4 regions of the Paenibacillus sp. UMB7766-LJ446 genome follow, and region 1 is predicted to be linked to each of the others. Evidence: riboswitches for the same ligand, from Rfam matches in the RefSeq annotation. Region 1 holds a riboswitch; each other region holds the start of a gene.
What was found. A riboswitch is a leader RNA that binds a small molecule or an ion and turns the genes downstream of it on or off. The one in region 1 is predicted to bind thiamine pyrophosphate.
Positions count from the first base shown of each region.

Region 2: another riboswitch for thiamine pyrophosphate. It lies ahead of QP794_RS05010 (thiamine phosphate synthase); the one in region 1 lies ahead of thiC (phosphomethylpyrimidine synthase ThiC).
Region 3: another riboswitch for thiamine pyrophosphate. It lies ahead of tenA (thiaminase II); the one in region 1 lies ahead of thiC (phosphomethylpyrimidine synthase ThiC).
Region 4: another riboswitch for thiamine pyrophosphate. It lies ahead of QP794_RS14025 (ABC transporter ATP-binding protein); the one in region 1 lies ahead of thiC (phosphomethylpyrimidine synthase ThiC).

Region 1 is NZ_JASOYM010000017.1:91,869-97,639, forward strand. Features, by position in the region: gene QP794_RS29750 (alpha/beta hydrolase) at 1-957, opposite strand, end outside; gene QP794_RS29755 (IclR family transcriptional regulator) at 1,317-2,060, shown strand; TPP riboswitch at 2,175-2,288, shown strand; gene thiC (phosphomethylpyrimidine synthase ThiC) at 2,656-4,440, shown strand; gene QP794_RS29765 (hypothetical protein) at 4,660-4,782, shown strand; gene QP794_RS29770 (aspartate/glutamate racemase family protein) at 4,958-5,650, opposite strand.
Region 2 is NZ_JASOYM010000002.1:467-6,237, reverse strand. Features, by position in the region: gene QP794_RS05030 (MoeB/ThiF family adenylyltransferase) at 1-163, opposite strand, end outside; gene QP794_RS05025 (thiazole synthase) at 160-927, opposite strand; gene thiS (sulfur carrier protein ThiS) at 931-1,134, opposite strand; gene thiO (glycine oxidase ThiO) at 1,131-2,360, opposite strand; gene QP794_RS05010 (thiamine phosphate synthase) at 2,365-2,955, opposite strand; TPP riboswitch at 3,271-3,380, opposite strand; gene QP794_RS05005 (ABC-F family ATP-binding cassette domain-containing protein) at 3,506-5,056, opposite strand; gene QP794_RS05000 (hypothetical protein) at 5,189-5,771, opposite strand, start outside.
Region 3 is NZ_JASOYM010000004.1:406,641-412,411, forward strand. Features, by position in the region: gene QP794_RS12865 (AraC family transcriptional regulator) at 1-669, opposite strand, end outside; gene QP794_RS12870 (NAD(P)/FAD-dependent oxidoreductase) at 911-2,041, shown strand; gene QP794_RS12875 (hypothetical protein) at 2,050-2,268, shown strand; TPP riboswitch at 2,315-2,413, shown strand; gene tenA (thiaminase II) at 2,535-3,206, shown strand; gene QP794_RS12885 (GNAT family N-acetyltransferase) at 3,241-3,789, shown strand; gene QP794_RS12890 (TetR/AcrR family transcriptional regulator) at 3,840-4,739, shown strand; gene QP794_RS12895 (DHA2 family efflux MFS transporter permease subunit) at 4,901-5,771, opposite strand, start outside.
Region 4 is NZ_JASOYM010000005.1:6,467-12,237, reverse strand. Features, by position in the region: gene QP794_RS14040 (ABC transporter permease subunit) at 1-315, shown strand, start outside; gene QP794_RS14035 (ATP-binding cassette domain-containing protein) at 340-1,116, shown strand; gene hisC (histidinol-phosphate transaminase) at 1,141-2,253, shown strand; TPP riboswitch at 2,368-2,470, shown strand; gene QP794_RS14025 (ABC transporter ATP-binding protein) at 2,640-3,407, shown strand; gene QP794_RS14020 (ABC transporter permease) at 3,394-4,218, shown strand; gene QP794_RS14015 (ABC transporter substrate-binding protein) at 4,222-5,289, shown strand; gene thiM (hydroxyethylthiazole kinase) at 5,593-5,771, shown strand, end outside.

The DNA of each region.
Region 1 (5,771 bases):
GACACGACGCAGGTATTCCTTCGGATGCTCCCGGAAGATCAGCTCATGATGCGCACCATCCACAATCCATTCATCGGAATACGGATTGGTCTGGTTGGCAGCGAGCAGCTCCGCAATCGGGTAAGGAGCTTTCTCATCCTCGGTACCATGGATGAAGAAAATAGGGAACGGATAATCTTCCTTTTTCACTTCCTGATACGGAATCTGCTGCAATCCGGTCCCGTTCAGAATCGGGAACAGCAGATTCATAATCTGCAGTGTAGGCTGACGCGGCAGATCAATCTGATTATGGATGTTATGGTACAGTGTATCTGGCTCAAGCAGGAACGTGCTGTCCAGAATCATCGCATCCACATCTTTGGTAATCAGCCCAGTCTGGAGGGCTGTACCTGCACCCATGGAGAAGCCCCATACAACAAGCTCCTGAGCTCCGCGCTGCTTCGCAAACTGGATTGCGCCAAGCAGCTGCTGGGATTCGGCTTTGCCACCTGTGGCGACAGCTTTGTTCACCTGGGAAGCGAAACCGTAATCGAACATCACCACATTGAAGCCTAGTTGGTGAGCATAATGGGCCAGGTCATACATCGGTACCCACGTTTCTTCACGATTCGCACCATATCCATGGCTGAATATGATGGTTTTGTTTGCATTATCGTCAGCCGGAATATACCAACCCTGCATCGTTCGACTGCCGTCTGCTGCTGGAAACGTGATGTCTTGATACTTCATGTTCTTGGCCTGCATGGGATTGGAGAAGACAGGCGCTACCGTTGGATTGGATAATACCCAAGCAATATAACCGTGTAGTGCAATGAAACAAAATAGCAGAAAAAATACAACGGAGAGCAGCAACGCCACGACAATATGTTTGAACCGGATCAGCCTCGGTGATAACGAAGAAGGCAGATCTGACACTTTCGTTTGCAGCGGGGCTTCGCTCTGGGATGTCGGATACATGATTGCCCCTCCTTTAAAAATCAAATGAAGATAACAACGAGACGAACAGAGCGTATTAATGATTTTTCTGACTACGTATGAAGCAAAATCTTAATTTAATATATCTTTATCGTATGTTCCAATATAGTCAAAGTCAATTGATTGGAGCCATTTGTTACGCAATTGTTATATAGTTCTGAAGATATATGGTTAACATTTCCTTAGGGTGCAAATTGCAGGGGATTTTTATTTATAAAAAGAAAATATTTACAATTATCCCTATTTCAAATTGGCGCTTTTTGGTTTACAGATGAGACCGTTTCTCATATAATTTATGTAACCAAGTTTCATGTGATGAAACATGAGGAGGGCAACATGCCATGGAAGATCGAAAGTTAACCGTCCGGGCTGTAGAACGGGCGCTGGATATATTATTGTGTTTTACAACGCGCAGTGATCTGGGACTCACGGAAATTGCCACTCAGATCGGTCTGCACAAAAGTACAGTCCATCGTCTGATGGCTACTTTGGAGGAGAAAGGGTTCGTGATCCGGGATGCAGCCACCGAGAAGTATCGACTCGGCATACGCATCTGGGAGCTGTCTGCCCATATGTCTCGCAGCGATGATCCGGCCATTCTGCTCCTTCCTGCGATGGAGCGGCTGAGGGATCGACTGGGCGAAACCGTAAGCTTATATCTGCGTGATGGCAGTGAGCGGATTCGGATTCAAGCCGTGCAGAGTGATCAGGCGATTCGCCGGGTGGCTCCGGTGGGAGTCAGACTTCCGCTATCTGTGGGAGCGTCCAGCAAAGTGCTGATGGCTTTTGCCACCGAGGAGGACCGTGAAGATCTGATGAATGGACCGGAATGGCCGGTATTTATCGATCCCAAAGTATATTTGGCACAGATGAAAGACATTCTGGAATATGGCTACGCAACAAGTTATGAGGAACGTGAACCGGGAGCTGCGGCAGTATCTGTCCCCATCCTGGATCGGAAAGGAAACATCGCTGCTGCCTTGTCGGTATCCGGGCCTGTTAGTCGCCTTTCCCAGGAGACGTTGCATGAATACGCACCTGTGCTGAAGGAAGCAGCTGCACAGATGGGACTCATGTTATCCTGATTTTATTTTCTGAATATAAAGGTTGTTTTTATGATTCGGTTGCGCTACTCTGTAATGGACGGCCTAACGGGTCAGGATAATTAAATATGTATCTGCGGCTTAGCTGCAACTTGTTAACGTTACTGGGGGAGTCCGAATTGTCCGGACTGAGACGGAATCGCATGAGATTCCGGACCCTTTGCACCTGATCTGGATCATACCAGCGTAGGGAAGTAATCGGCGATACGACCACGAACACCACATGATGTGACCTATTGGATGGGCTCCGCTATGGAGCCTTTATAAGGTGCGTTATTGGTGATGGACATAAGCCGGTTCCCTTGGGAACCGGCTTTTTTTATACAGTAAACAGGCGGAAGACGCTGCCAGAACTGCTTTTGGGCAAAGTACCCGGGAGCGGCTGGAGAGCGTCTGGGATGGAGTCCATTTGCATTGACTGCCTGCGTATTACTAAATGTGATGTCCTGCTTTCTGTCGTATGGTCGCTCTTTCTTTATCTATGTTGTGGATGATTCGGGATAAGTACGCAAGCATTTCAATCCAGACGATCACCAATGAGGAGGAGACAAGAGCGATGAGTAAAGGGAACAGAACGATGGGACAGGACGAGCAGGATCAGCAGCTGGCAAAAGAAAAAGGGGCGACCGGACGGGTTCAGCCCTTCCCGGGCAGCCGCAAAGTTTACATTTATGGCTCTCGACCGGACATTGCTGTACCGGAGCGTGAAATTGCCCTTCATGACACGAATACTCCCCAAGGAGTGGAACATAACGAACCGCTGCGTGTCTACGATACGAGCGGGCCGATGACCGATCCCGGATTTCATGCCGATATCCGGGCGGGTCTGCCAGCGCTGCGTACACGCTGGATTACGGAGCGTGAAGATGTTGAAGCTTACCGGGGACGGACGGTAAAGCCGGAAGATAACGGTCTGAAGCCAGGAGGGAAGCGAGCTGGAGCCGAGGAGTATCCAGGGTTGCGGGGTCAACCCTTGCGAGGAATAGCTGGGCGCAGCGTGACCCAGATGCATTATGCACGACAGGGAATCATCACACCGGAAATGGAGTTCGCCGCCATTCGTGAAGGCGTGGAGCCGGAGTTTGTGCGACAGGAGCTGGCGAGTGGCAGGGCGATCCTTCCGTCGAACATCAATCACCCGGAGAGCGAGCCGATGCTGATCGGGCGTCATTTTCATGTGAAGATTAATGCGAACATCGGAAACTCTGCCGTATCGTCCTCTATCGAGGAAGAGGTAGAGAAGATGACCTGGGCGGTGCGCTGGGGGTCAGATACGGTGATGGATCTTTCCACAGGCAAGGACATTCATACGACTCGGGAATGGATCATCCGCAATTCTCCGGTACCGATCGGAACGGTACCGCTCTATCAGGCGCTGGAGAAGGTCAATGGTGAAGCCAAAGCACTGACCTGGGAGTTGTATCGTGACACACTCATTGAGCAGGCAGAGCAGGGCGTGGATTACTTTACGATTCATGCAGGCGTGCTGCTGCGATATATCCCGATGACCGCCAAGCGCATGACAGGCATTGTGTCACGGGGCGGGTCCATCATGGCGGCATGGTGCCTTGCGCATCATCAGGAGAATTTTCTGTATACCCATTTTGAAGAAATCTGCGAGATTATGAAAAGGTATGACGTGGCGTTCTCTCTCGGAGACGGGCTGCGCCCAGGAAGCATCTACGATGCTAATGACGAAGCCCAGATGGCGGAACTGGCTACGCTTGGTGAACTGACACAAATCGCCTGGAAGCATGATGTGCAGGTGATGATCGAAGGTCCGGGACATGTGCCGATGCACAAGATCAAGGAGAATGTCGATCTGCAAATGGAGATTTGCAAGGAAGCGCCGTTCTATACTTTGGGACCCCTGACGACCGATATTGCACCGGGATATGACCATATTACCTCGGCGATCGGGGCAGCGATGATCGGTTGGTTCGGTACGTCGATGCTCTGTTATGTTACACCAAAAGAACATCTGGGCTTGCCCAATAAGGATGACGTGCGAGAAGGGGTTATCGCCTACAAGATTGCTGCACATGCTGCCGATCTAGCGAAAGGTCACCCGCGTGCCCAGCGGCGGGACGATGCGCTGTCCAAAGCACGATTCGAGTTCCGCTGGCGGGATCAGTTCAACCTGTCGCTGGACCCGGAACGTGCGCTATCCTACCATGATGAGACGCTGCCGGCCGAAGGGGCCAAGGAAGCCCATTTCTGCTCCATGTGTGGGCCGAAATTTTGCAGCATGCGCATTACGCAGGATATTCGTGCTTTTGCCGCGGACAAAGGATTGTCCGAGAATGAGGCCTTGGCTGCGGGCATGCAGGAAAAGGCTGAGGAATACCGAACACGCTCCTAAGCGTTGTTACAGCGCAATCTGGGCAGCCTGATATGGTGAAAAGCCGTTCCTCTCCGTGATTGTGGAGAAGAGCGGCTTTAACCCGGTATGTGGTGTTCGCACTTAATCTTAGAGGACAAGAAGTACGACACAACATATTTTTATCACTTATAGGTTGATTGTCTCATAGATGTTTAATAAAATGAGTATAAGTAAAAACAAATAAGAGTAGCCAGGCCAATGGCTACTCCTGCACAGCATTTGCGGTGGGTATTCCTCCAAGTGCAGCATAGTTCAGACGAAGTGACCCGTCAGGCCGTCAACCTGTGGCGGGTCACTTCTTTTTACGGTCGATGTATGTGAGGAGCGCAATAACTAACATTGCGAACACGATTACGTCGTTGAAAGAGAAGTTCATAGAATCACCTCCCACTGGAGGCAATCTATTTCCCACCACAAATTGGCTGTACAAAATGATTATACCATTCGAAAGACTCTCATTCGAGAGTCTTTTTATTTTGCTTCATGAGCTCAACACTTAACGGTGGGCCAAGCTCAACTTCTTTTCCAAATAAGCCGAAAGCGATGCCAGCGGGCTAAAGATCAACATGCCGGTATCTGCTGTAACTCGTGCTGCTGCGGGAGCCATGGACAGCTGAGCCGCTACTACCGTGCTTCCCGGGGACTGCTCAGCAATCTGCTGCAATCCAGCACTCACGGCTGCAAGATAACCTACCTTATCGCCTCGCATGATTAACTCGAATGTACCCGGGATCAATACCGCTTCAGCTTCTACAGCATCGATCCCTTTTCGCTGTCCATTCTCATCATCCTGCTGCAAAGCCTGATTCACCCGTGCCATCGTTCCTTCAATCGTCGCAGGGTTGGTAAACGCCAATATGTATCTCCCCGGTACTCGTTTCAATTCCTGAAGTAATGGGTCGTCAATACCAACCACTGGGACGGGAACATACTGTGCCTCCTGCTCAAGTACGGCTGCAAACAGGGTGCAGGTGACGAGGATGGCATCTGCATGACAGTGTGCGATCCATTGCAGCGTCTGTGATACTTTCTCACGCGTAACTGCCTCGGTGAAATCAGCATCATGTTTGAGGCGATCCAGACCCGGATCGACATAATGAACTAGTTCAACTTCATAAGGAGCGAGTGCTTCTTCAATCAGTGCAATGTTGGAATAGTGAGCGTGAAAACAGCCGATAGTCATCATCATATTTGCCCCCTGAAATGGATGTTGATTCAACAAAGTGCCGCAGATGTTTAACCCATTATAGGGATGTGACCATAGACTGTACATATGTAAAATGCCGATGTAACAACCAATTAAAGCGAAA
Region 2 (5,771 bases), on a different contig from region 1:
AACGCACCAGTGTTTCTGCAATCCCAGTACCAAGCGCACCAGCTCCAACAATCAATACTCTGCTGTTACTCAATCGATGCTGACCTTCCTTACCGATAGGTGTGTACCGTTCCTGTCTGGAATAGCGGTCTCCCTGCTCAGAGGATTGTGTCTGATTAGTCATGTATGAACCATTCCTTCCGCCGGACTACTCGCCGCTGCATAGCGCTTGACGGGAATCATGCCTGCCTCATAAGCCAGTCTGCCTGCTTCAACCCCCATTCGCATTGCTTTTGCCATCTTTACCGGGTCCCCAGATCCGGAGACTGCCGTATTCAACAATACACCGTCAGCTCCCAGCTCCATCGCATGAGCAGCGTCTTTTGGTGCACGAAGTCCTGCATCCACAATGACAGGAACGACGGCTTGTTCAATAATAATCTCCAGATTATAGGGATTAATAATTCCTCTCCCCGCCCCTATGGGCGAAGCCCCAGGCATAACGGCATGTACGCCGAGTAGTTGCAATCGTTTGGCCAGAATAACATCATCCGAGATATAAGGCAGTACCGTAAAGCCCTTTTCAAGCAAGATCTCGCAAGCTTTATAGGTTTCAATCGGGTCAGGAAGCAATGTGATTCCATCGCCGATGACTTCCACTTTTATCATATCACAAAGTCCTGAAGCCCGAGCTAATTCAGCGATTCGCACCGCCTCCTCTGCCGTTGAAGCACCCGCTGTATTAGGAAGCAGGGTATACCTTTTCAAATCCAGTGTATCCAGAAAATGCTGTTTGTTGCGATCTTCCAGATTCAAACGCCGAACTGCAAACGTTAATACTTCCGTACCCGAGGCTTCAACCGCTTGGCTCTGCACTTCCAAATCCGAAAATTTGCCTGTACCCAGCAGTAACCTGGACTCAAACGTATACTTCCCAATCCTCAACATGGTTCAACCGCCTCCCACAAAATGTACAATTTCAATTCGATCTCCGTCCCTTAACGTTGTCGTTTCATGATATTCACGTGTTAAAATTTGCCGATTCAATTCAACTACCACGGTTTTCACTTGCAGATTAAACGAATGGAGTAATTTGTCCACACGATTTAAACTATCCTCAATATGCATGCTTTGTCCGTTGACAATGATATTCACTGCAATATCTCCTTTCGGTTTAACCGTTCAGGACTTAAGTCCTGAATACCCAGCTCTTCCGAGGTTTTACCATTAATTAAGTCAGCCATTAAGCTGCCCGTGATCGCACTAAGCAGTATGCCATTACGATAGTGTCCAAAAGCAGCGAATAAACCCGGAACACTTTCACAAGCACCCACATAAGGCAACCCATCCGGAGTCGAAGGACGTACTCCCGCCCACGCTCGGATAAAATGCGCTTCCTTCATACCAGGCACCCAATTTGTCGCGGCTGCAAGCAGCTTCTGAATGCCTTGAACGGAGACCTTCATGTCGGTTCTTCCAGGAAGACTTGTTGCACCAATCCACACTTCTCCATTCGCTTTGGGAACAATATATATATCCTCTGCATACACCGTTTTGTCAGGTCTGTAACCGACATGGTGGGGTGAGAACTGCACGGCTGCAATTTCACCCTTCACAGGCAAAACAGGTGAATCAAGGCCCACTTGTCTCATCAATTCTTCGCCTTGTAACCCTGTAGCGATAATGACATTTCTCGATGTCATGGTTCCAATTGAAGTCTCAATACCTTGCACTCCATTCATGTCCCTATGCAAACAGACATTCTGTACACCTTCCATCACTCTGGCACCCAGGGCCTGAGCCGATCTGACATAAGCCTGCGTTAGATTGATAGGAAGAACCTCGCTCTCGGAAGGTCTGTAATATGCGCCATACGTATCCCTGTTTAACCATGATGCTTCTTGTTGGACAGCCACTCGATCCCACCAAATATGTTCTGTAGATAAGGAAGACGATCGGATATTCTTGTAACTGCTGACCTCACTGTATGAACGAAAAGGAGTAATAAATCCATGCTGTTGCAAACCCATTTCCACTCCGCTAAGTGAATGGATTCGCTCCTTCTGCTCGTGAAGTAATGCTCTGCTCTGCCGCGCAAGCTTCGCCATCACAGCATGAGTGAATTCCTCACTGTCCGCAGCAAGCATCCCGGCAGCTGCACAGGAAGTTCCCCCGCCTATTCTTGCACGCTCAACCAGAAGAACGTCGTGACCGCGGGTGGCGAGTTCACATGCAATGGCACTACCAATAACTCCTCCACCAACAATAATCGTTTCCGCATGAAGCTTGCCTCGAATCTCTGTTCCACCTTTACTCCTGAATACTGTTCCTGGATGATAACCCGAACGATTCCTGCTCCGGCTTCTTGCTTCCTCTCTCATGTTCTCATCTCCTTGGTTCGGCGTTCTCTGAATCCCTGATTGCCTGCCGCAATGAAGCGGCAGCCAGCTCCGGCTTACTGTTCATCCAAATGGTTGAGATTACCGCAGCGCCTTTGGCACCCGCAGTACGAATAGCCCCGATATTCTCCGGTCTAATCCCGCCAATCGCAATCACTGGAATCGAAACATTGGAGCATACTTCAGCCAACGCAATAAGACCTTTAGGTTCGCAATTCGGTTTACTATCGGATTCGTATACATGCCCGTAAAAGAGATAATCCGCTCCACGTTCTTCTGCAACTTTTGCTTCTTTCAGAGAATGAACCGACACGCCTACACGAAGCCGGTTCAGTCGATTTAACTCAGCCAGATCATAGCCTTGAATAGCTGCTTGACCCCAATGCACACCACCCAACCACGCATGTTGAGCCAGCTGATCTAAGCCGTTCATAACGATTCGTTTAGATGGAACTCCTTGTGTTTTTAGACTTTGCGCCCAATACATCTGCTGCTCTAGGGTCAGCTTTTTTTCCCGAATGTGGATAAAATCGATCCATCGCCATACTTTCTTAGCCGTATCTAGAAAAGAGTACATGTCTCCCTTACCTGGCGAAATGACATGCAGTTCAAATGATCGTGCTGCTACATGTTCATGGAAAATTGACGTCCTGTTCGCCCTCCTCTTACGTGCTTTAGGCTGATATAAAACAACAAAAAAGCCACTCCCGTAGGGGAGTGGCCACGAATTTAGAATTCATGATCAACTGAATGACTGTCGCATGCAATTACTCTAAACATAACGTATAACCAACTATAAAAACATCCATAGTCGCAACGTAGTATACCTAGAAACCACATGATTCATCTTGCAGGCAATATCGCAAAGTCAACGATAACGCCCTTTGTCATTAGCTGAAACGCGCCACTTCCCTACGCTGGTATGATCCAGATCAGGTGCAAAGGGTCCGGAATCGCATTCTTCCATCTCAGCCGCATCGTGCGGCCCCCCTAGTGTTCATATGAAGCTGTAGCCTATGTTACCATAGACATCTTTTTTTGTCACCGTACAATTTCCATTTATTACGTTCTTTATCCATTGCTGAAGACAATCTAGTTATCGAAATAGCTCGTCTGGTATGAAGAAACTATTGTTTCTCGGACCACGCCTCAACATCCCACGTTTTGGTTACCCAGCCTTCATAAAATTCAGGTTCATGGGATACAAGCAGCACGGTACCCTTGAATTCTTGCAGGGCACGTTTCAGCTCTGCTTTGGCCGTCACATCCAAATGGTTCGTAGGCTCATCGAACAAAATCCAGTTGCTTTCACGCATCAGAAGCTTACACAAACGAACCTTCGCTTGCTCTCCACCACTAAGCGCGTTAAGCGGACGGGTGATATGCTCATTTTTCAATCCACAACGTGCAAGATGGCCCCGGACTTCATTCTGTGTCAGATGAGAGAATTCATTCCAAACATCTTCGATCGGGGTAATATTACCTGCACGTACTTCCTGTTCGAAATAAGCGGTTTCCAGATAATCACCCAAGAAAGTCTTACCACTAAGGGGTGGAATTTTCCCCAAAATGGTCTTGAGTAGTGTTGATTTACCTACACCGTTACATCCAACAATGGCAATTTTCTCGCCACGCTCAATAGTCATCGTCATTTTGGGCAATAATGCATACGAATATCCAATCTCAAAATCAATACCCTCAAAGACTGTTTTACTGCTCGCACGGGCATCTTTGAAATTAAACGTGGGTTTGGCTGCTTCGTCTGGACGATCAATACGTTCAATCTTGCCGAGCTGCTTCTCACGGCTCTTGGCACGACCGGAAGTGGAAGCGCGGGCTTTGTTCCGCTGAATGAAATCTTCCTGCTTCTTGATGTACTCCTGCTGTTTCTCATAAGCATCAATATGTTGGGCCTTATTCATGTCAGCCATTTCAAGGAATTTGTTATAGTTGGCTGCATAACGCGTCAACTTGGCAAATTCCAAATGATAAATAACGTTAACGACCTCATTCATAAACTCCGTATCATGCGAGATCAGAATAAACGCGTACGGGTAATCCTTCAGGTAGCGCGTCAGCCATTCAATGTGTTCCACATCGAGATAGTTCGTCGGCTCATCCAGAAGAAGAGCAGTGGGTTTCTCGAGTAAAAGCTTGGCAAGCAATACCTTTGTACGCTGACCACCACTAAGCGCAGCCACGTCACGATCCAGACCGATAGCGGACAAGCCAAGTCCATTCGCCATCTCTTCCACTTTCACATCAATCAGATAAAAATCACCTTGCTCCAATTGCTCCTGAATGTCACCCATTTCTTCCAGCAACAATTCGAGCTTGTCCGGATCGGCGTCTGCCATCTGATCCGTGATGGACATCATTTCTTTCTCTAACTCAAGCAAGGGAAGGAACGCATCCTTTAACACGTCACGAATCGTTTTTCCAGGCGTGAGCTTGGTATGCTGATCCAGATATCCATAACGAACTTTGGGGGTCCATTCGACCTTCCCTTCGTCCTTTAGCAATTTCCCGGTAAGGATGTTCATCAGTGTGGACTTGCCCACACCATTTGCACCAACAAGGCCTACACGCTCTCCGGCAAGTAAACGAAAAGATACATTTTTAAATAACGTGCGGTCTCCAAAATTGTGACTCACGTTCTCTACTGACAATAAACTCATAAGATGAGGTTGCTCCTATCTATTGGACATTGCTATCGTTCCGAAACCCTATTTTAGCACAGGTGTAGCCTTTTCTGAAAGTAATGTAAACATCTCATGCAACCTCGCTTTTATATTACAAACAAACTGCCTTTAATTTGTGGAACAGTTATACTCAAAATAACCTTGCGCTGCCGCTTGTTTGGCATTTATAAATACTTCTTCGGCTCTGTAACCATTGCTACAAGTGGAAGGGTAATAATATTTGATTCCACTCAACGGATCAACTCCGCCAACAATCGCTGTTTTCTTCACCAGTCTGCCACCACCAATGGCATAATTGTTAATCTTTTGGTTACCTACAGGTATTCCTTGGATAAAAGCCATAAGCCCCGTGTCTTTAATCGAGTTGTACCAATCTTCCTGAGAAATCAAAGGCATCGTAAAGGTGTAGGAAACACCATTCCTTCTTGCAAACTCATTATGCCTGTTAATAACATCTGCCAAATCTTCCTGCACACTTGTCACGATCCGGCTTCGTCTGACCTGCTCAAACGTCTCGGAATTCTGAAGCAGAGGGATTTGCGTGCTGGAGGCCAATTCTTTCTGGAAACCCTCCACCCACTTGCCCAAGCCTGCATCATAGGCATACACATACCCATCGAGTGTGAAGTTAATACTGCTACCATTTGAATCCGAATATGTATAGGGCTTTTTGGGACTCCAAACCTGTCGG
Region 3 (5,771 bases), on a different contig from region 1:
GGCTTTCAACAACCGATATCGTGTCAGATAATCAAGCGGAGTCATTTGAAATTCCTTTTTGAATATTCGATTCAAATGCTGTTCGGTGACATTCATCTGCTGTGCCAGCATGGAGAGCGAAATATCCTGATGATAATTTTGTTTGATAAATGTAACAAGTCCGCCCAGTTTTAGTCGGGCATCCGAGCGTTCATAAGCGCCATAACGCTCACCCTCAATGGTTAACCTGACCAGAAGCATGTACAGCAGTGCGGATACATGCCAGATCTGATCCTTGTGCCGGGACTGCAGCGCTAACGTTATTTCATGCAACAGGATATGAAGCATTCCGTCCGGCTTGAAGGCGCGCAGCTCCCCGATCTGCAAGGTATGCAGAAACCGGGGCAATAAATAGCCATTAAAGGACAGACAATCGAACAACAATGAATCACTCAAATTGTCGTAACGGTACGTCACCTCTGGGAACATAATAAGAGCGGTTCCTTCCCGAATCGAGTACTCATGATTTTTGGCTGCGATTTTCCCGGTTCCCCCGATACACTGCACAATGCTGTAATCCCGTGAATGGTCGCTCCAATGGATCAATTCATCTACGGTCAGCTGGTTTTGGCCTGTAATCATAAGTGGCATATCGGTATCCAGCGAATTCCCCATACTACGTTTCGGCATCGTTGTGTTATTCCTCATTTCGTTAAAGGTCGTGTGCGTAAATGGCGCGGATACTGCGTTAAAAGAAACTTGATTTGAATTATATTACATAAATAACAGTAATTTAAATAATGTTTTCAATCCGATGAGCTTTTACCGAAAACCTTTTAGGAATATGTATCACCATGCCGATGCCTTGCCATTATCATGTCGAACAGTATAGGCTATAATGGATACAGTGATTTAGGAAAGGAATGCAATCATGAAGAAAGTCATCGTCATAGGATCAGGAATTCTTGGGGCATCAACAGCCTATCAATTAGCAAAATGGGGTGCAGAGGTCCTTATTATAGATCGGAAAGATCGAGGGCAGGCTACGGATGCCGCTGCCGGGATTATCTGTCCCTGGTTATCCCAACGCCGCAATCAGGATTGGTATCAGCTTGCCAAGGCAGGTGCACGTTTCTATCCCGGGTTGATTGAAGAACTTAAGAGTGAAGGGGAAACGGAAACGGGTTACGCTCAAGTGGGTGCGCTTAGTATTCATACCGATGTGGAGAAACTCAACAAGATGCAGGAACGGGCACATCTTCGTAAAGAAGATGCACCGGAGATTGGTGATATTACCCTGTTGGATGCAAAAGAAACCCATCAGCGTTTTCCTCTACTGGAGGAAACTTTTCAATCTGTGTACATCAGCGGTGCTGCGCGTATCGATGGGCGTGCGCTGCGCGATGCCTTGATCCGATCGGCACAACGAAATGGGGCGGTCCTGATTGATGGGGACGCGACACTTCAGTATGAATCGGACCGGGTAACTGGAGTAGTTGTTGACGGGAAAGTCATATCGGCTGACGAGGTTATTGTGTGTGCCGGCGCTTGGGCCAATGAACTGTTCAAGCATTTGGGCATTGACTTTAAGGTTCATTATCAGAAGGCACAAATTATGCATTTGCAGGTTCACGATCGAGAAGATACTGAGAAATGGCCTGTGGTCATGCCTCCTTCGGATCAATATTTGTTAGCCTTTGATCAACAGAAGATTGTGATTGGGGCAACTCACGAAAATGATATTGAAGGCTATGATACAAGAGTAACCGCAGGCGGAATGCAGGAAATATTGAATAAAGGATTGGAACTGGCTCCTGGTTTAGCTGATAGCACGTTTCAGGAAGTGAGAGTAGGCTTCCGTCCGTTCACACCGGGTTTTCTTCCGGTAATGGGTGTTGTTCCTGATTGGGATGGATTGATCACAGCCAACGGGCTTGGAGCATCAGGTCTGACGATGGGGCCCTTTATAGGAAGTCAACTGGCCAAATTGGCTCTGGGTATGGATTTGGATATCGATATTCAACCATATAATATAGGAAAAGCAATGGAAGACCAGAAATGAGGTGAACCATGACATATTCACAGCGTTTAACTCACGGCAGCTCTTCAGATATCATATATCTGGAGCACCAGATTGGCGTTGCAGAGGATGAATTGGCAAAAGCCAAGGAAGAGGAACAGGCATACGAAAGGGATTTGAACCAGTTAAGTGAAGTGCAGAATAGGATTGAAACCATTCGCACCCGTCTGAAGAGCTTGCAGGAGGAATTAGGCAAACTCGAAGATTAATAGGAATAGTTTGACATTTGGAAATACACATGTTGTAATAAGCCTGAGCTATTTGCAGGGGGACTGTTCGCAGTTGAGAAGGTTAAAACCTGACCCTTTGAACCTGTTAGTTAATACTGACGTAGGGAGCAAATGACATGTACTCATGTTATTTTTTGCCCTTGCCGAAATTAGGACAAGGGCTTTTTGGTGTGTATATTTCATAACAGGAAGCAATAGCTGGATTGCAGATGGGACAATATGATTTGGACAAAGGAGAACTGATCATGTCATTTTCAAGAACGTTAAAAGACAAGTCCATAACCGTATGGGAAGATGGATACAATCATCCTTTTTTACACGAGATGGGGAAAGGCACACTGGATCAGGAAGCGTTTAAGTTTTATCTACTCCAGGACTATACATATCTGATTGAATATGCGAAGATTTTTGCGATGGGTGCAGTGAAGGCTGCGGATGAAAAACTGATGACGAACTTTACGGTTATTCAACACGCTATTCTGTACGAAGAAATGGATTTGCATCGGAATTACATGAATGAATTTGGGATTAAGCTGGATGAAAATCACAATGTGAAACCATCTCTTTTCAACAAGGCATATACGTCAAATATGATGAGTGTCGCTCAAACAGGCGGGATTGCCGAAATCATTGCCGTCATTTTCCCTTGTGCGTGGACGTATTACGATTATGCCACAAGATTAAAAGAACAATATCGCGATTCATTAGAGGGTAATTTCTATCAGACTTGGATCGAAAATTATGCAAGTGATGAATTCCGGAACTCATTCGAATGGTTCTATGATACACTGGATGCATTATGTGAACATAAAACCGAGCAGGAACTGGAAGCCATTGAAGACATATTCAGAAGAAGTGTTGAGTTTGAATATCTGTTCTGGGATATGGCGTATAAACGGCAACTTTCCTACTTGTGATGATGAATGAAATTGACTACAACCAGAGACAAGGATGAACATACCGAAGATGAACAATCGTGGACAACGCATCTATTTACGGTTTTTGAACATGGAGGACGCGGCATCACTGCTGGATGTACAGCTCCGCAATCGGGCTGTTTTTGAAGAGATCTCGGCAAGTGAACGATCGGAGACATTCTATACGCTGGAGGGTCAGGTCACCCTGCTTGAAGGTTGGAACAAGGCCAGGGAAGAAGGGAAGCGTTATTCTTTCGGAATCTTCCTGAACACGACAAATGAGCTCATTGGGGAGATCTCTCTGTTCGAGCTTGAACTGGATTCCACCCAAAAATGGATCGTGGGTTATGTGCTCGACCAGGCGCACAATGGCAAGGGCTACATGAGTGAAGCCATTCAACTAGCACTGAGTTTTGCCATGAATGATGCGGGAATCAAACGCGTGGAGGCAGGTGCGCTGCCCGACAATGCCGGATCGATCCGAGTGCTGCGTAAGGCGGGTTTCCAGGAGATGGATCGCCAGAATATTAAAATCAGGGGGATATGGAAGGAACATCTGATGTTTGCAGTGGATTTACGCTAGATGATCAAGATATCGTGACGTGAACCACCGAAATCATCCAGGGGGAACTTATGAATAAACGGAAACAAATGTTATTGGACTCTGCTCTTGTACTCTTTGAGAAACATGGAGTGACCAGCACCTCCATACAAATGATCCTAGATGAGTCGGGTGTGTCCAAAGGAACATTTTATAAATTCTTTAGTTCGAAAGATGATTGTATTCTTGCTATTCTGGAGCAACGTGTGCAGGAAGACATGATGATTCGCAAAAGTTTGGAGCGTCAAAGCTATGCTTCCGATTTTGATTTACTGGTGGATCAGATTATGATGCCGATGATTTTGCCTGAAAAACAGAGTGTTGTGGAGCTATTCTGGACAGGCTTTTATTCTGGAAAATGTGATGTGGCAAATCTGACTCGCATGCAGTTAAATTGGTTGTCGGAAAGACTGGTACAGGTATTTGGCGAAGAATTAAAACCCTTTGCTTTTGAAGGAGCCATTTTTTGTTTTGGCATGGTACATCAAATCTCAAATACGTGGAGAAATTTCCATCTCGATCAGCCGGATTGGAGCCATCTTGTGCCAAAAGTGCTGAATTATATCGAAATTTTGCTGCGTTCCATGCTGGAAAGACAGGAGCATATTATTGATTTTCCTAGTCTTTCGATGATTGCTCCTGATTCTAAAGACATTGCGCTGGATAAAAACAGCCTGATTGCAGGTCTTCAGAAATTCAGTCATTCCATTCTTCAATCGGAAGTGTCTATTAAAGCGAAAGAACTGACAAAAGGGCTGCTTTCCTTAGTCGAGCAGAAAGAGATCAATATTTCCATGTTGGAAGTAACTCTACAGGCATTTCAGACGGAATTTGAATCGGGTTCTCTTCAAGGCGAGGCAGGCAGGATTGTCAAGGATTGCAGATCATATCTCGAACAAATCAGGCGGGTCCCGATGGGGAGTACGAAATGAAACGATAACGAAGTTGAGCTTACTTATGTGAGAAGACTATTATTCATAATTCAATACACAAAAAGCGGCAGATTGGACGTAAAGCTTAGAGTCCGGATCTGCCGCTTTTTTGTATAAGATACCAAGCACTCTACAAGATGCAATTCATGTAAATGCTATTTTTAATTTGTATTCATTGAGACTTTTTGTCTTACAGGCTGTTTGGAATCGTCCTCTGTTGCCTGTTTGGTACGTTTAATGAAGAAGGAAAGTAACAATCCGAGAACAGCAATGCCGATAATGACAACGTAAGCATCATTAATTCCCTGAATCATGGACTCCATTCCCAACTGCTGCTTCGTTAATCCGTTGGCTGCACCCGTTGCAACCATATCTTGCGCATGTGTCATTGTACGACTGGTCATTACACTCACGAGTAATGAAGTACCAACTGCGCCAGCCACTTGTCTAACGGTATTGGATATCGCTGTACCGTGTGGTCCAAGTCGTGGTGGCAGCTGATTCAAACCTGCCGTTTGAATTGGCATCATGAGCAAGGCCATACCAATTCGGCGACCTGTTGACATTAATACCAGGTAGGTGTAGCTGGTAGAATCGGTCAAATCAATGAACCCGATAGTGGTTACGATTGTGATAACCATCCCGATAATCGCCAGCCATTTTGCGCCAAAACGGTCAAACAATCTACCCGTAATCGGCATCAGGAAGCCCATGACCAGCGCTCCTGGAAGAAGCAATAATCCGGACTCCAATGCAGTGTAACCCCGTGCATTTTGGAGGTATAACGGAAGCAGCATCATATCGGCATACATGATCATCGTGATCGCGATATTAATGATCGTGGTCAGAGAGAACATATTATACTTGAAGGCCCGCAGATCGAGCAGAGGATTTGCAGATGCAAGTTGTCTCCATGTGAATAGTCCAAGAGAAACAACTCCTGCTGCAAGGCATATGATGACTTCTGCACTTGACCATCCCAGACTTCCCGCCCGGCTGAAGCCATACAGTAATGCACCAAATCCAATCGTG
Region 4 (5,771 bases), on a different contig from region 1:
GAAATGGGCAAGGTGTACGGCCTCAGCCGTTGGTCGCTCTACAGGGACATCATCCTGCCAGGTGCGCTGCCTTCCATTCTGGTGGGCATTCGCTATGCACTTGGCATCATGTGGCTGACACTCATTGTAGCGGAGACGGTTGCAGCGGATGCGGGAATTGGATACATGGCGATGAACGCACGGGAATTCATGCAGATGGATGTGATCGTCTTAAGCATTCTGCTATATGCTCTGCTGGGCAAGCTGTCCGATACCATCGCCAAATGGCTGGAACGGCGCTGGCTGGGCTGGAACCCGACTCTATCCCGCAAGTAAAGCCAAAGGAGCGTGAACTAATCCATGAGCACAAGTCAGATCAGTCCTTTTCTTCAAGTCAACGGGGTTCAGAAATCGTATGATCAGCGGACAATTCTATCTGACATCAACGTCAATGTAAGACAAGGGGAATTTGTAGCCATCGTTGGACGAAGCGGTTGTGGCAAAAGTACTTTGCTGCGTCTGATCGCCGGGCTGGAAGCCCCCTCTTCCGGGAGCGTTATGCTGGGCAACAGAAAACTTGGCAGTACGGCACCCGAGACACGGTTTCTGTTTCAGGAAGCCCGACTGCTGCCTTGGAAATCCGTGCTCGACAATGTACGGCTGGGCATCCCCGACAAGAACAAGGAAGATGCACGCCAGTCACTTCGGAATGTAGGACTGGGAGAGCGTGAAGGCGATTGGCCGGGCGTATTATCCGGCGGGCAAAAACAACGTGTCGCCTTGGCACGGGCACTCGCCAGTCATCCACGCTTACTGCTGCTGGATGAACCGCTGGGTGCGCTGGATGCATTGACCCGAATTGAGATGCAGCAGTTAATCGAACGCTTGTGGGTGGAAGAAGACTTGACCGTCATTTTGGTCACCCACGATGTAAGTGAAGCGGTGGCCCTTGCGGACAGAGTCCTGTTAATCGAGGATGGTCATATAACGATGGATACCCGAATTACGCTGGAGCGGCCACGCATTCGGGACAGCGGGTTTGCTCATTTTGAAAACCTGATTCTGAATCGATTGTTGACTCCGCCACAAGAGACACCACAGCAGATTGCCCAGAAACAGATATCATTCTCGATCTAATTCCACTGGAAAGAAGGCATGATTATGCAATCCCTTTCACCCGTTCCCTCTCCTCCTGTTAAAAACCTGTTAAATCAAATTCCGGCTTATACTCCTGCCAAATCCATGGAACAGATCCGGCGAGAGCTGGGACTGGAAAGTGTGGATCGACTTGCAGCGAACGAGAATCCGTTTGGTTCTTCTCCCCTGGCTGCGGAAGCGGTCAGATCGCTAGGCTCCGATCTTCTGGCACAATACCCCGACGGTTCCAGCCAACTGTTGCGTGACAAACTTGCGGAGCGACTGGGTGTCAGTACATCCCAACTGGTATTTGGTAGTGGATCATTCGAGCTGCTGACCCTCACTGCCCAAGCCTATCTTAATCCGGGCGAGGAATCACTCATTCCGGTACCCTCCTTCAACTGGTATAAGGGCGCGACGCTGCTGGTAGGCGGTGTCATCCGTGAAGTGCCTTTGGTCAACCATTCGCTCGACCTGGAGCAATTCCGGCAGCAAATCAACGCTTCAACCCGAATCATCTGGCTGTGCAATCCGAATAATCCGACCGGAACTATATTTACCGCAGAGGAACTGCATCGTTTCCTCGAGCATGTTCCCTCTCATGTGGTGGTTGTCCTGGACGAAGCGTATTATGAATTTGTGGAGAGCAAGGATTATCCCGATACGGTCAAACTGCTGGAGCATTACAATAATCTGATTATTTTGCGGACCTTCTCCAAAATATATGGACTTGCCGGCCTGCGAATCGGATATGGCATCGGGAATGAAAGCATCATTGAAGGCATTAACCGGGTCAAGCTGCCCATCAGTCTGACCGCTACCTCTCAGGCAGCCGCTTCGGCCAGTCTGGATGATCATGAATTTGTCTCTCACTGCCTGCACTACAATCGTGAGGGACGGGAAACGTTAATGCGATCCTTTGATCAGTGGAAATTGCCCTATATTCCTTCCCATACGAATTTCATCATGGTCAATCTGTTACAGGATAGCGGCCCCATTACCAAAGAATTGTTGAACAGAGGCATCTCTGTCCGCGGCGGTGCCGAATTCGGTATGTCTACCTGGCTTCGGATTACGATTGGCACCCCTGAGCAGATTGCCCGTTTGATCCGTGAGCTGGGTGTACTCATTCACTAGTCGGTACATGCTTCTTCTCTCATTCATTTATCTTCTCACCACGACGTGCCTGATCCTGCTCTTTACATTCCGCTTCATTGTGATATATGCTGAGTACACAACTGCATATCTTGCACATTGCACTAGGGGGGCCTTGCGGCTGAGATGAATCGAACGATTCGGACCCTTTGAACCTGATCTGGATTATACCAGCGGAGGGAAGTGGAGCGGCCTATCCGTAAGCGGATTTTTTCATGTTAATGATGAAATTTAATATGAATTGAACGTATAGACCCACTCATTTCTCTGGAAATGGGTGGGTCTTTTTCGCGTTCTGCGACAGATCAGAAGATGTAATTAAAGATCCCGCAGTTTGATGTTTGAATCAGAAGGGGGAACGGAACGAGATGGATAACGACATAACCATTCACAACATGAGCTTTGCTTTCCCGGAAAAAAGGGATTCCCCCGTGCTCTCCAATGTGTCGATGCGTGTAGCGGAAGGCGAATTCGTCTCCCTCATCGGTTCCAGCGGCTCCGGTAAAAGCACTCTCTTCAAGCTGCTGGCAGGCTTACTCGAGCCAACCCACGGAACCATCGAAATTCCGTGGGTTCGCGAAGGAGAACGACTTGGACGCGTGGCATACATGCCGCAAAAGGACCTCCTGTTATCTTGGCGAACCGTCATGGAGAATTGTATGCTCCCCTCCGAACTTGCTTCAGGGCGGCAGGACAAGGCAAAGATTCGGGCGGACATCCTGGCTGGCCTCGACAGATTTGGCTTATCCGGCTACGCGCATGCGTACCCGGACGAACTGTCCGGCGGCATGCGGCAGCGAGTCGCAATGCTGCGCACCCTGCTTACAGGCGGCCAGCTGATGCTGCTGGATGAACCATTCGGTGCACTCGATGCCCTGACCAAACGGGAGATGCATCGCTGGCTGCTAGAACTCTGGGGAAGTTTGGGCAAAACCGTGTTGTTCATCACGCATGATATTGAAGAAGCCTTGCTGCTCAGTGATCGAATTATCCTGTTAACTCCAGGGGGACAAAGCCAACAGCTGCAGGATATAACGGTACCTTTGCCGCGTCCAAGACATTCAGACATGATCTATGCATCGGCTCTCGTTCAGATGAGACGACTTCTGGAGGAACAACTGCATGCGAAACGGTAACTGGAGAGACAGCATGAAGGATAGTGTAAAGCGTTGGCTTGCCCGTTATGGTCTGTTTCTCTTGCTCATGTTGTTACTGCTCGTTATCTGGGAGTGGATTGTGAATATGGTATGGGTGCCCTCCTTCATCATTCCAGCCCCTACGGCAATTGCCAGTTCGCTATATGAGCATCGCCGACTCCTGTTGGCTACACATTTACCTGCTACCTTGATCGAAGTTACCGTCGGTTTTGTCCTGTCCATTGGTGCAGGGATTGCGCTTGCAACAGGCATGCATATGAACCGATCCATTGAAAAGGCGTTATATCCCTTCATCGTAATTAGTCAGACGATTCCACTAATCGCTTTGTCCCCCGTCTTCATCCTGTGGTTTGGCTACACGCTGTGGAGCAAAGTCGCGGTGGTATTCCTGATCGCGTTCTTCCCGATTGTCGTGAGCACCTATGATGGCCTGCGCCAAGGTGATCCGGAACAGCGTGAACTGCTGCTGACGATGGGGGCCAACAAGTGGGATATTTTTCGTAAACTCCAGATTCCACTTGCCCTTCCCTCCTTCTTTTCAGGACTGAAGATGTCTGTGGTGTACTGCGTAGTTGGTGCAACGATTGGAGAATGGCTCGGCGGAAGTAAGGGACTTGGCTATTTCAGCCGCAGAATGTCGAGCAACATGAACACGGATGCCATGTTCGCCGCTATTGTGCTGTTATCCCTGCTTGGTATTGCCCTGTTTGTACTTATTGCATGGCTGGAAAGAAGATTCGGTACACAACGTCATATTCAAAACAGAAAACAAGGAAACGAGGTACTTTAAATGATGAATACAAAGCATATCTATCCCCTACTCCCCCTCCTTCTTATAACCCTGATGCTGATCGTTAGCGGATGCGGGAATACGGGTACCAACACACCTGCTATTGATTCAGCTCCCGATGTAAAAGATACAGAATCATCTGCGACCAAAACGTCATCAGATTCCAACGATAAGCTGTCCATCATGCTCGATTGGTACCCGAATGCCGTACATTCCTTCATCTATGTTGCTCAGGAGAAAGGTTACTTCACGGACCAAGGACTAGATGTCGATGTCCAGATGCCTGCCGATACGAATGACTCGCTCAAGCTTGTTGCTGCCGGAAAAATCGATCTGGCGTTGAGCTACCAGCCGCAAATTCTGCTCGCGCGTGGGGAGAACATTCCTGTACGTTCCATTGCAGCCATCGTTAGGCATCCGCTTGTGCATCTGTTGACTGAAGTAGATGGTAAAGTAAAGTCGCCTAAAGATCTTCAAGGGCTCACGGTCGGCTATTCCTCAATTCCCCTGTATGAAGCGATGGTGCGTACGATGATCAGCCAGGATGGAGGTAATCCTGACAAGATGGATCTGGTGGATGTGGGATTCGACCTGATTCCTTCCATGGCTTCCGGACAGGCGGATGCCATTATGGGTGGTTTTATTAACCATGAGCAATTGATTTTGGAAAAAGAAGGCCATGCGATAAATTCATTCAATCCCGTCGATTACGGCGTACCTGATTATTATGAACTGGTCCTCACTGCAAGTGAGGTGGGCATTGAAACGAAAAAGGATCAGCTTACACGCTTTATCAAAGCGATACAGGAAGGACAGAAATACGTAACGGAGCACCCCGAGGACGCGTTGAACATTCTGCTCGCACATGAGAACGAAACCTCTCCGCTTGACCCGGAGATCGAAACCAAAAGCTTGAATATTTTACTGCCCCTGATGAATGAAGAAGGTCAGCCGTTTGGTGGACAGGACGCCTCGTCTTGGGAAAACGTTCGTGCATGGCTGGTCCAAAGTGAATTGATTCCAGATTCCGTGAAGGCAGAGGAAGCTTTTATTAACTTGCAGGGCGAGTGAGGAAATCGCTTGCTGGATGAGATCAAGCAAAATCCGAAAATTGTCATTCATTATCCATGTCGGTCCACCTGAGTAGATTCGGAATTCAGCTCTTGGACGAATAGAATTCTTATCGAGGATTTGGATCTTTAATTAAGCTTTTACAAATGGACTTTGCAGCTATCCGTGAATAGCTTTTAACTCCCATCATTTATTGGAACCCCCACTACTCCCAACGTTGCAGAATTAACAACTGAATATAAGGGCAACCCTTCCCTGCCTGCTTTTGTTGATCGAATTTCTTGTTTATAAGGAGGATCTTATATGTCTTATCTGGAACGTGTTCGTACGCAAAATCCACTTGTTCATAACATTACTAATATTGTCGTTGCTCCCTTTACCGCCAACGGTTTACTTGCACTCGGTGCATCTCCTTTTATGGCCTATGCACATGAAGAAGTGGCAGATGTCGCCAAAATTTCCGGAGCGGTTGTATTGAACAT